DNA from 2 places in the Streptomyces sp. NPDC037271 genome. Region 1 is predicted to be linked to the other one. Evidence: riboswitches for the same ligand, from Rfam matches in the RefSeq annotation. Region 1 holds a riboswitch; the other holds the start of a gene.
What was found. A riboswitch is a leader RNA that binds a small molecule or an ion and turns the genes downstream of it on or off. The one in region 1 is predicted to bind S-adenosylmethionine.
Positions count from the first base shown of each region.

Region 2: it holds a riboswitch for S-adenosylmethionine, as region 1 does, so the genes downstream of both, thrC (threonine synthase) here and ACZ7G3_RS09885 (aminotransferase class V-fold PLP-dependent enzyme) in region 1, are expected to answer to the same signal.

Region 1 is NZ_JBVJVN010000004.1:10,302-16,503, forward strand. Features, by position in the region: gene qcrB (cytochrome bc1 complex cytochrome b subunit) at 1-842, shown strand, start outside; gene trpD (anthranilate phosphoribosyltransferase) at 973-2,037, shown strand; SAM riboswitch class IV at 2,118-2,234, shown strand; gene ACZ7G3_RS09885 (aminotransferase class V-fold PLP-dependent enzyme) at 2,461-3,834, shown strand; gene ACZ7G3_RS09890 (glycerate kinase) at 3,783-4,991, opposite strand; gene ACZ7G3_RS09895 (SLC13 family permease) at 5,048-6,202, opposite strand, start outside.
Region 2 is NZ_JBVJVN010000012.1:139,648-145,849, forward strand. Features, by position in the region: gene groL (chaperonin GroEL) at 1-1,476, opposite strand, end outside; gene ACZ7G3_RS21630 (cold-shock protein) at 1,870-2,073, opposite strand; gene ACZ7G3_RS21635 (MoaD/ThiS family protein) at 2,480-2,755, opposite strand; gene thrC (threonine synthase) at 2,752-4,056, opposite strand; SAM riboswitch class I at 4,074-4,221, opposite strand; gene ACZ7G3_RS21645 (glucosyl-3-phosphoglycerate synthase) at 4,393-5,337, shown strand; gene ACZ7G3_RS21650 (hypothetical protein) at 5,468-6,166, opposite strand.

The DNA of each region.
Region 1 (6,202 bases):
TGGCCAAGGCCGGAGGCTTCTTCTTCCTGGTCTTCGGTGTCATCGCGGCCATCGCCGGCATCGCGTCGGTCAACCCGATCTGGTCCATCGGCCCCTACCGGCCGGACATGGTCTCCACCGGCGCCCAGCCCGACTGGTACATGGGCTTCGCCGAGGGCCTGGTCCGCGCCATGCCGGGCTGGGAGATCAACTTCTGGGGTCACACGCTGGTCCTGGGCGTCTTCATCCCGCTCGTGATCTTCGGGATCTTCCTCGCGTTGATCGCGGTGTACCCGTTCATCGAGTCCTGGGTGACCGGGGACAAGCGCGAGCACCACATCCTGGACCGGCCGCGCAACGCCCCGACCCGGACGGCGTTCGGTGTGGCCTGGGTCACCGCCTACATGATCATGCTGATCGGCGGCGGCAACGACATCGTCGCCACCCACTTCCACCTGTCGATCAACGCGGTCACGTGGTTCGTGCGGATCGGGTTCTTCGTCGGACCGGTCATCGCGTTCGTCGTCACCAAGCGGATCTGCCTCGGCCTCCAGCGCCGGGACAAGGAGAAGGTGCTGCACGGCCGCGAGTCCGGCATCATCAAGCGCCTGCCGCACGGTGAGTTCATCGAGGTGCACGAGCCGCTCAGCCAGGAGCAGCTGCACACGCTCACGGCGCACGAGCAGTACAAGCCGGCCGAGATCGGCCCGACGGTCGACGAGAACGGCGTCGAGCGCAAGGTGAAGACCACCGAGAAGCTCCGCGCCAAGCTCAGCGAGGCCTACTACGGCGAGGAGTCGCAGATTCCGAAGCCGACCGTCGAGGAGTACAAGGAGATCACGAGCGGCCACGGCCACCACTGACCCTCCAGCGTCGCCACACCACGGCGAAGGGCCCCGTCCGTTCCTCGGACGGGGCCCTTCGCCGTGCCCGGGGCTGGATAGGGTGGGACCACACTCCCTTTCCACGACACACACGATTCAGGAGCGGCTCATGAGCGCTGTGACTCCCGCTGGAGGCGACACCGCGGCGGGCCGCTCCTGGCCCGCCCTGCTGAACGGACTGCTGGACGGCCGCGACCTGTCCGCGGACGACACGGCCTGGGCGCTGGACGTGATCATGCGCGGCGAGGCGACCGACGCCCAGATCGCCGGCTTCGCGGTGGGCCTGAGGTTCAAGGGCGAGACCGTCGAGGAGATCTCCGGCCTGGTCCGCACCATGTACGCCCACGCCAACGTGATCGAGGTGCCGGGGGAGACCGTCGACATCGTCGGCACGGGCGGCGACGGCGCCAAGACGGTCAACATCTCCACCATGTCGGCGATCGTCGTGGCCGGCACGGGCGCCAAGGTCGTCAAGCACGGCAACCGGGCCGCCTCCTCGGCTTCCGGGGCCTCCGACGTCCTGGAGAAGCTCGGGGTCAACCTGGAGCTCACGCCGAAACGGGTCGCGGAGGTCGCCGAGGAGGCCGGCATCACCTTCTGCTTCGCCGTGAAGTTCCACCCGTCGCTGCGCCACGTGGCGTCGGCGCGCGGCCAGCTGGGCATCCGCACGGTGTTCAACTTCCTGGGCCCGCTGACCAACCCGGCCAGGGTGAAGTCCCAGGCGGTCGGGGTCGCCCACGCCCGGATGGCACCGATCATCGCCGGTGTCTTCGCCGAGCGCGGCCACTCGTCCCTGGTGTTCCGCGGCGACGACGGCCTCGACGAGCTGACCACGACCGCCACCTCCCGGGTCTGGATCGTGCGGGACGGCCGGGTCACCGAGGAGACCTTCGACCCGCGGGACGTCGGCCTCGAACTGGTGCCGGTCGAGGCGCTGCGCGGCGCCGACGCCTCCTACAACGCCGACGTCGCCCGCCGCCTGCTGGCCGGCGAGACGGGCCCGGTACGGGACGCGGTGCTGCTGAACTCGGCGGCGGCCCTGGTCGCCCTGGAGCCCGGCGAGGCGCCGCTCGCCGAGCAGCTCCGGGCCGGCATGGACCGGGCCGCCGAGGCGATCGACTCGGGCGCCGCCAAGCGCGCCCTCGACCGCTGGGTGGCCGCGAGCAACGCGTAACGGCCTTCCCGTGCGACGAGCGTCCCGCGATCCGGACCCGGGTTGCGGGACGCCGATCTTTTCCCGTACGTTCCTTGGCAGGTCATGAGTGACAGTCATCAGGCCCCGGCCGACTGTCCGGCAACCCTCCGTCCGTGGCGGGGTGCCCCGGGTGAAGACCAGGCCGTGGACAGCAGGGTTCACGGCAAGCGCGGACCCCTCGCACGCTCTCGGAAGTGTGGGGCCAGGGGTCCTGGGCCACTCGAGGGAGTCTCCCGTGAACCAGCGAATGCGATAGGGCCTGTCCTTCGGACCGGCCCGACACCCTGAAGCGGTGCCTCGCCTCCGCACCCTCCTTTCCCCGCCTTCTCGGCTGCACCCACGCCCGGCCCCGCGCGGTCCGCGTGGTGACGCCGCCTGCCTTCACGCCACGGGAGTGCGCCCATGTCCGTCCCCACCCTTGCCGCCGACCAGTCCGTTTGTCCTCCGCTGCCCGTCCTGGGCGGAGATGTCACCGTCCCGCTCGTCACCGGCGGCGAGGTCACCTACGCCGCGCTCGACTACGCCGCCAGCGCGCCCGCGCTCCAGCGGGTCTGGGACGACGTGGCGGCCTACGCCCCCTACTACGGCAGCGTGCACCGGGGCGCCGGATACCTGTCGCAGCTGTCGACCGACCTGTTCGAGAACGCCCGGAAGGCCGTCGCGGAGTTCCTCGGCTGCCGGGAAGGGGACCAGGTCGTGTTCACCAGGTCCACCACCGACTCGCTCAACCTGCTCGCCGCGGCGCTGCCCGCCGACTGCCGGGTCTTCGTCTTCGAGACCGAGCACCACGCCTCGCTGCTGCCCTGGAGGGACGCCGACGTCACCTTCCTCGACGCCCCGCGCACCCCCGCCCAGGCCGTCGAGACCCTGGAGCGCGCCCTCGTCGCCCGCGAGCCCTACGGGCCGGCCCTGGTCTGCGTCACCGGCGCCTCCAACGTCACCGGCGAGCTGTGGCCGGTGCGTGAACTGGCCGCCGCCGCGCACGCGCACGGTGCGCGGATCGTGCTCGACGCCGCCCAGCTCGCCCCGCACCATCCCGTGTCCGTGGCCGACCTGGACGTGGACTGGGTCGCCTTCTCCGGGCACAAGCTGTACGCCCCGTTCGGTGCCGGCGTGCTGGCCGGCCGGGCCGACTGGCTGCGCGAGGCGGAGCCGTACCTCGCCGGTGGCGGCGCGAGCCGCAGGGTCACCCGGCGGGCCGACGGCGGCGTGGACGTGGAGTGGCACGACAGCGCCGCGCGGCACGAGGCCGGGTCGCCCAACGTCATCGGCGCCTACGCGATCGCCTCCGCCTGCAAGGCGCTCACCGAGGCCGGGTTCGACACGCTGGTCGCCCGCGAGGAGTACCTCATCGGGAAGGTGCGCGAGGGGCTCGCCCGGGTGCCGCAGGTGCGCGTCCTCTCCCTCTTCGGCGACGACGCCCCCCGCGTCGGCGTGCTCTCCTTCGTCGTCGAAGGATGGAACAGCTCCCACTTCGCCGCCGCGCTCTCCGCCGAGTACGGCATCGGCGTGCGCGACGGCCTGTTCTGCGCCCACCCGCTGGTGCGCACCCTGCTCGGCAGTGACCCGCAGGCGCAGGGTGAGTGCGGCGCCCCCGAGGCGGCGCCGGGCGAGAAGTCCCTCAACGCCATCCGCGTCAGCTTCGGCGCGGGCACCCCGGACGAGCACGTCGAGCGGTTCGTGAACGCGGTCAGGGAGCTGGTGAACGACGGAGCCCGGTGGAACTACCGTACCGAGGACGGGCGTTGTGTGCCCGACACGGCCTCCGCCGGCTGAACCGTCCGGCCCGGCAGCCGTGACCCCAGCAGGATCATCCGCAACGCCCGCTCCGTGGCGTCCGTGAGGAGTTCGGCGGCCCGCAGCAGCGCGTCCGCCAGGGCCATCGGCGCCGGCATGATGCCGTGGCAGGCGTCCACCCCCGGCACCTCGTGCGCGCCCTCGCCGAGGGTGCCGGCCAGGGCGAGGACGGGACGGCCGTAGAGCTTGGCGCGGCGGGCCACCTCGGCCGGGATCTTGCCGCGCGGCGTCTGGTGGTCCAGGGCGCCCTCGGCGGTCAGCACCAGGTCGGCGCGGGCGAGGCGGGCGTCCAGGTCGAGGTGGTCGAGGAGCACGTCGAAGCGGGGCAGCAGCCGGGCCCCGACGGCGGCCAGGCCCGCGCCCAGCCCGCCGGAGGCGCCGGTGCCCGGGCCGTTGCGCAGGTCGGTGCCGATGACACCGAGGTCGCGGGTGAGGACGCGCGCCCAGTTCTCCAGACCGGCCGACAACTCCTCGACCTGCGCGGGCGTCGCCCCCTTCTGCGGGCCGAACACCCGGGCCACGCCCCGCTCTCCGCACAGCACGTTGAACGGGTTGCAGGCGACGAGCAGTTCGGTGTCCTTCAGCCGGGTGTCGAGACCGGACGGGTCGATGCGGGCGAGGCGGATCAGCTCGCGTCCGCCGTGCGGGAGTTCGAAGCCGTCCGCGTCCAGCAGCCGGGCCCCGAGCGCCTGGAGCGCGCCCGCGCCCCCGTCGGACGTGCCCGAGTCGCCGCAGCCGACCAGGACGCGCCGCACCCCGGTGTCGAGCGCGGCGCGGATCAGCTCGCCGACGCCGTACGTCGTCGTGGCGCCCGGGTCGCGCAGGGCGCGGGGGACCAGGGAGAGTCCCGCGACGGCGGCCATCTCCACCACCGCCGTGTCCTGCGCGCCGAGCAGCGCGAAGTGGGTGCCGACGGGTTCGCCGACCGGGCCGGTGGCGGCCAGCGCGACCAGCCGCCCGCCGGTCGCGGACGCCAGCGCGGTGGCCGTGCCCTCGCCGCCGTCGACGAGCGGGACGCGGTCGATCTCGGCGTCCGGCAGGACCCGGCGGACGCCCGCCGCGATGGCGTCGGCGGCGGCCTGGGCGGACAGGGACTCCTTGAAGCCGCTGGGGGCCACGACGACACGGTCCAGCACGGAGGGAACCGGGGAGAGGGGCGACGGGGAGGAGAGGACGGACATGGTGGGCTCCTTCATCGGGTCACGGGTACGCCGAGCAGCGGCCAGACGGCGGCGGCGAAGAACAGCACGAGCGCGGCGGTCAGCGGTGCCAGGACGGCCGACAGCCGCAGCAGGTCGCGCGGGGTGTAGGTGGGGGTGCCGGGGATGTCGGAGAAGAGCGTGACCGGCTTGGCGGAGGCGGGGAGCGTGTGGCAGAAGCCCGCCGCGGCGGTGGAGGCGAGCGCGGCGGCGACCGGGTTGACCCCGGCTCCCAGGGCCGCGGCGATGACCAGCGGGACCAGGACGGAGGAGCGGGCCGAGCGGGACTGGAGGACCAGGTGGGCCGCGGTGCTCACCGCGACCACGATCCCGAGGAAGACGGCCGGCGCGACGTCGGCGGGCAGCCCCGACACCAGCCACTTCGCCGCACCGGAGTCGGCGAGCGCGACGCCCATCGCCATGGTGGCCGCCATGAACAGCAGCAGCGACCAGGGCACGGTCTTCAGGGCGTCCTTGAGCCGTACGGTGCCGAGGGCGGGGGAGGAGGCGACGACCGCGCCGATCAGCGCCACCACCGCGGGGGAGACGTGGTGCAGCGGCTCGCTGCACCACAGGGTCACCACCGTGGCCAGCAGCAGGGCGCAGCGCTTCTCCGCCTGCGTCCAGGGACCGGTGACCGGGCTCTCGCTGTGCCGCTGGATCTCCTCGGCGGTGATGTGGACCGGGCCCCCGCGGTCCGCCCGCCGAGTGGTCGTCAACAGGACCACCTCGGCGGCCAGGTGGGAGGAGGCGACCGCCAGCGGCAGGCCGAGCAGCAGCCACTGGGTGAAGCCGATCCGGTCCCCGGTCGCCTCCCACAGCACCGACACCGTGATCAAATGCGCTCCCGCACCGATCAGGGTCGCCACCGCCGACAGAAGGATCACGGTCGGGAACAGCAGCGCGAGCATCACGACCAGTCGCTTCCGGTCGGCGAGGGCCTTGGCGAGGGCCAGGAACACCGGCAGCGCGAGCGCCGCCCGGCCCGACGTGGCCGGCACCGCGAACGCCGTCACCACCAGCGCGGCCGTCGTCAGGTGCACCAACTGCCGTACGCTGCGCGCCCCGCCGACCAGGAACGCCGCCGCCCGCCCGGCGAGCCCGGTCCGGGCCACCGCCGCCGCCAGCACGAAGGCGCAGATCAGCAG
Region 2 (6,202 bases), on a different contig from region 1:
GTCGATGATGCCCTCGGCGATCATGTCGACGTACTCGCCGGTCGCGGCGTTCAGGCCGTGGCCGACGGTCAGGTTGCGGACCTTCTCCACGACGACGCCGCCCTCGAGACCACCGTTGACGGCGATCTGCTTCAGCGGGGCCTCCAGGGCGAGCTTCACGGCGTTGGCGCCGGTCGCCTCGTCACCCGAGAGCTCCAGCTTCTCGAAGACCTGGGAGGCCTGGAGCAGGGCCACGCCACCACCGGCGACGATGCCCTCCTCGACGGCCGCCTTCGCGTTGCGAACGGCGTCCTCGATGCGGTGCTTGCGCTCCTTGAGCTCGACCTCGGTGGCGGCACCGGCCTTGATGACGGCCACGCCGCCGGCCAGCTTCGCCAGGCGCTCCTGGAGCTTCTCGCGGTCGTAGTCCGAGTCGCTGTTCTCGATCTCGGCGCGGATCTGGTTGACCCGGCCCTGGACCTGGTCGGCGGAGCCGGCGCCGTCCACGATCGTGGTCTCGTCCTTGGTGATGACGACCTTGCGCGCGCTGCCCAGCAGGTCGAGCGTGGCGTTCTCGAGCTTGAGGCCGACCTCCTCGGAGATGACCTCGCCGCCCGTGAGGATGGCGATGTCGCCGAGCATGGCCTTGCGGCGGTCGCCGAAGCCCGGGGCCTTGACGGCGACGGACTTGAAGGTGCCGCGGATCTTGTTGACGACCAGGGTCGACAGGGCCTCGCCCTCGACGTCCTCGGCGATGATCAGCAGCGGCTTGCCCGACTGCATGACCTTCTCCAGGAGCGGCAGCAGGTCCTTGACGTTGCCGATCTTGGAGTTGGCGATCAGGATGTACGGGTCGTCGAGCGACGCCTCCATACGCTCCATGTCGGTGGCGAAGTACGCCGAGATGTAGCCCTTGTCGAAGCGCATACCCTCGGTGAGCTCCAGCTCCAGACCGAAGGTCTGGGACTCCTCGACGGTGATGACGCCTTCCTTGCCGACCTTGTCCATGGCCTCGGCGATGAGCTCGCCGATCTGGGTGTCGGCGGCGGAGATGGAGGCCGTGGAGGCGATCTGCTCCTTGGTCTCGACGTCCTTCGCCTGCTCCAGCAGGGCGGCGGAGACGGCCTCGACGGCCTTCTCGATGCCGCGCTTCAGGGCCATCGGGTTGGCGCCGGCCGCGACGTTGCGCAGGCCTTCCTTGACCAGAGCCTGGGCGAGAACGGTCGCGGTGGTCGTACCGTCACCGGCGACGTCGTCCGTCTTCTTGGCGACTTCCTTGACCAGCTCGGCGCCGATCTTCTCGTACGGGTCCTCGAGCTCGATCTCCTTGGCGATGGACACACCATCGTTGGTGATCGTGGGGGCGCCCCACTTCTTCTCGAGGACGACGTTGCGGCCCTTGGGGCCGAGCGTCACCTTGACGGCGTCCGCGAGCTGGTTCATGCCGCGCTCGAGGCCGCGCCGCGCCTCCTCGTCGAACGCGATGATCTTGGCCATGTGAAGTGGTCCCTCCAGGACTGGGGGTGATTCCTTCGGACCGCGCCCGCGCCCGCGACGGACGGCTCGCGTGCCGTGTGGTTCCTTCCCCACCCGGCCTGCGGGCCTCACCGACCCGGTCCTTCGTTGTCACTCTCACCTTCAGAGTGCTAACGCAATGATTAGCACTCGCCCCTGTCGAGTGCAAGCGCCTCTCGGGGATCGACACCCGGTCTCGGCCGACCGCGAACAAGGATCCGGGCGGGTCCGGGGAGACTCCGGGCCAGGCCCCGGGCCAGATCCGGGCCAGGTCCGGGCCAGGTCCTGAGCGGATCCGGGGCAGGCCGAAGGGCCCGCACCCCGGGAGGTACGGGCCCTTCGGATGAAGGCCAAATGCTGCGGTGGCCGCGCGTCTCAGGCGCTGAGGCGAACCATGTCGGCCTGCGGGCCCTTCTGACCCTGCGAGATCTCGAACTCGACCCGCTGGCCTTCTTCGAGGGTGCGGTAGCCGTCCATCTGAATCGCGCTGTAGTGGACGAAAACATCCGCACCACCGTCGACCGCGATGAAGCCGTACCCCTTCTCCGCGTTGAACCACTTGACGGTGCCCTGAGCCATGCCTAACTCCCCTATTACTGGCCCTTGCACAGATCCGCACTTCGCGGACCCGGGTCAGACCTCACCCCCCACGACTGGGGGCGTGCGCCGGAACGCGTCGACCGCGGCTGAATGTATCTGTCCAACTGCCCTCTGCAACAGGTCAATTGGACGAGAAATCTGGACGCGCCCGGTCCGGAATGTGGCGAGAATTCGCCTGAATTCGGGGCAAGTCAGGGCAGGCAAAGGGAACAAAAGCCGCGAAAGACGCCCACACTTTGGCTACATCTTGTCGGGCGTGCGGCAGGAACGAAGAGTTCCCGATCTTGTGATCGGGAGCCCGTTCCCCAACTCTACCGCGCTCAATCCCATGGAATTGCCCCCTCCGCTTCTCTTACGGAGGGGGCAGTTCGCGCTACGACGCGTATCAGCCGCCGGCGACCGCGGGAATGATGGAGACGCCCGCGCCGTCGGGGGTGGCGGTCTCCAGGCCCTGCTCGAAACGGACGTCGTCGTCGTTGACGTAGACGTTGACGAAACGGCGCAGCTTGCCCTGGTCGTCCAGGACTCGGGCGGCGATGCCGGTGTGGTTCTTCTCCAGGTCGGCGATGACCTCACCGAGGTTCGCGCCCTCGGCGCTGACCTCCGCCTTGCCGCCGGTGTAGGTGCGCAGGATGGTCGGGATGCGAACGGTCACGCTCATGCGAGGCCAGCCTCTCGGAAGGAGTCCAGGTTCGGGCGGATGGTGGCGGTGAGGCCGGTGCCGGCCACCGCGTCGAGGGTCTTCAGGCCGTCGCCGGTGTTGAGGACGACGGTGGTGAGCGACGGGTCTAGGACGCCGTTCTCGATCAGCTTCCTGGTGACGCCGACCGTCACCCCGCCCGCCGTCTCCGCGAAGATCCCCTCGGTGCGCGCGAGCAGCTTGATGGCGTCGACGACCTGCTCGTCGGTCACGTCCTCCACGGCGCCACCGGTGCGGCGGGCGATGTCGAGGACGTACGGGCCGTCGGCCGGGTTGCCGATCGCGAGGGACTTGGCGATGGTGTCCGGCTTCTGCGGGCGTACGACGTCGTGGCCGGCCTTGTACGCGGTGGACACCGGCGAGCAGCCCGCCGCCTGGGCGCCGAAGATCTTGTACGGCTTGTCCTCGACCAGGCCCAGCTTGATCAGCTCCTGCAGACCCTTGTCGATCTTCGTGAGCTGGGAGCCGGACGCGATGGGGACGACGATCTGGTCGGGCAGCCGCCAGCCGAGCTGCTCGCAGATCTCGTACGCCAGCGTCTTGGAGCCCTCCGCGTAGTACGGGCGCAGGTTGACGTTGACGAAGCCCCAGCCCTCGCCGGCCGGGTCGCCGATCAGCTCGGAGCAGAAGCGGTTCACGTCGTCGTAGTTGCCCTCGATGCCGACGAGCTCACCGCCGTAGACGGCGGCCATGACGACCTTGCCCTGCTCCAGGTCGTGCGGGATGAACACGCAGGAGCGGAAGCCGGCGCGGGCCGCGGCGGCGCCGACGGCGCCCGCGAGGTTGCCGGTGGAGGAGCAGGAGAGCGTGGTGAAGCCGAAGGCGCGGGCGGCCTCGATGGCCTGGGCGACGACGCGGTCCTTGAAGGAGTGCGTCGGGTTGCCGGAGTCGTCCTTGACGTACAGGCCGCCGGTGACGCCCAGCTCGCGGGCCAGGTTGTCGGCCTTGACCAGCTTGGTCCAGCCCGGGTTGATGTTCGGCTTGGTCGCCACGTCGGCGGGGACGGGCAGCAGCGGGGCGTAGCGCCAGATGTTGGCGGGGCCCGCCTCGATCCGCTTGCGCAGTTCCTCGGTGTCGTAGGCCGAGAAGTCGTAGGCGATCTCCAGCGGGCCGAAACACTCCTCGCAGGCGAAGACCGGGCCGAGCGGCACGCGGTGACCGCACTCGCGGCAGGAGAGGGCGTCGGCGGGGCCCAGATCGACGGATCCGGCGGGAACGGCAGCGGCGGGGGTGGTGGTGCTTTCGGCGGTCTGCACAGCCATGGAGGCGAGGCCCTTTCTCCTCATCTTCCTCACGACGCATCTCGCCGTGAGACGGATTTGGCACCTTCCCTAGTCGGGAGCCTCGCCACGTCTGCGTGACAAGAACCGACTGGAGGGTTGCCGGGGCTTCAACGGGCCGTATCCCTCTGCCCCTCTGGATGAGCGGTATTCGGTTGTTGTGCGGTGGTGCGGTTGTTGCGCGGTGGTGCCGCGCGGGCCCCCCGGCATGCGGTGGGCCCTCGCGTTGTTCAAGACTGTAACCGAAGGCCAGGGCGGTTGAGACAGTCGTCCGCACCGCGAGATGGATCACAACGGATCACGAAGGAGCCACCGGACGTGCTGGAAGAAGTCGAGCGCTGGCTGAGCACACGCTCCTGGTCCCTGGCGGACCGGCCGGTCCAGCAGCTCCTGACCGCCAAGCACGCCACGGGCCAGTCGGTCAGCGTGGTGCTCCCCGCCCTCGACGAGGAGGCGACGGTCGGCGACATCGTCACGGTGATCCGCCGGGACCTGATGGGGCGCGTCCCGCTCGTCGACGAGATCGTGGTCGTGGACTCCGGGTCGAGCGACCGCACGTCGGAGGTGGCCGCGGCGGCGGGCGCGCGCGTCGTGCACCGCGACGCGATACTCCCCCGTCTCCCGGCCGTACCCGGCAAGGGCGAGGTCCTGTGGCGCTCACTGCTGGTCACCGGCGGTGACATCGTCTGCTTCGTCGACGCCGACCTGCGCGAGTTCTCCGCCGACTTCGTCTCCGGGATCGTGGGGCCGCTGCTCACCGACCCGGACGTGCACCTCGTCAAGGCCATGTACGACCGCCCGCTGGGCACCGCGGCCGGTCAGGGCGGCCGGGTCACGGAACTGATGGCCCGCCCGCTGCTCAACATGCACTGGCCGCGGCTGGCCGGTTTCGTGCAGCCGCTCGGCGGCGAGTACGCGGCCCGCCGCTCCCTCCTCGAACAGCTTCCGTTCCCCGTCGGCTACGGGGTCGAGCTGGGCATGCTGGTCGACGCCCTGCACCTGGTGGGCCTCGACGCCCTCGCGCAGGTCGACGTCGGCGTGCGCAGGCACCGGCACCAGGACGGCCAGGCGCTGGGCCGCATGTCCGCCGCGATCTACCGCACCGCCCAGCTCCGGCTGGCCCGCGGCCACCTGGTCCGGCCGTCCCTCACCCAGTTCGAACGCGGCGCCGACGGCTTCGAACCGCGCACGTACTCCGTGGACACGGAGGAGCGGCCGCCGATGACGGAGATCGCGGAGTACGCGGCCCGGCGGGTGGCCTGACTCGCCGGGCCGCGGTCTCCGGGCCCGCGGTCTCCGGGCCCACGGTCTCCGGGCCCGCGGTCTCCGGGCCGCGGTCCTTGGTCCTCGGCCCCCGGTACGGGGTGGCCTGCCTCCCGGTCCCGGGGCCGCGTCAGCCGGAAACGCCGTCCGACCAGCGCCAGGTGCCGCCGGAGTCGCGTGCGCAGGTCAGGTACTCGCCGCCGCGTCCGTGGGTGCTCAGGCCGCGGTGCTTCTTGGCGCAGAACTGGCCGTCGGCATAGCAGTTGCCCGCGGGACTGGTGAGTTCACAGACGCCGGTACCACCGCCGGTACCGCCGCCGCTGCCGCCGCCCGTGCTGCCGCCGGTGGCGGTGCCGCCCGTGCCGGTGTCCTTCGGCTTCGCCGATTCGGGGGCGGGAGTCGGCTTCGGGCGCAGCGAACGCCCCGCGCAGTCCCGGCCGTCGCGGGGGACGGTGAAGATCACGCCGTCGGGGCCGCTGGTCTGCTCGCAGACCTTCTCGCCGGTGCCCCAGGAGGAGGCCTGTCCTCCGGTGCCCTGGAGCCGGACGGTGTAGGCGATGTCCGCCTTCTTGGCGGAGATGACGGCCGACCCGACGCTGCGGCCGGTGAAGTCCGGCAGCGTGGCGGGGGTGGGGGTGGGTGCCGGGGTCGGGGAGGCGGTGCTGGGGGACGCCTCGGGTGTGGGGCTGCTGTCCGGGGTCGCGGCGGCCGTCGCGGGCCGTGCTTCCGTCTCGTCGCCGGCGCCCTCGTCGCCGCAGCCGGTCAGCACCAGCGCGCAGGCCCCGACCAGCGCCGCGGCGCGCGCGAATCCGCGCTTGCGTATGGGCATGCGGCCCACCCCCCAGAAAGTTGAAATGTGCACCGC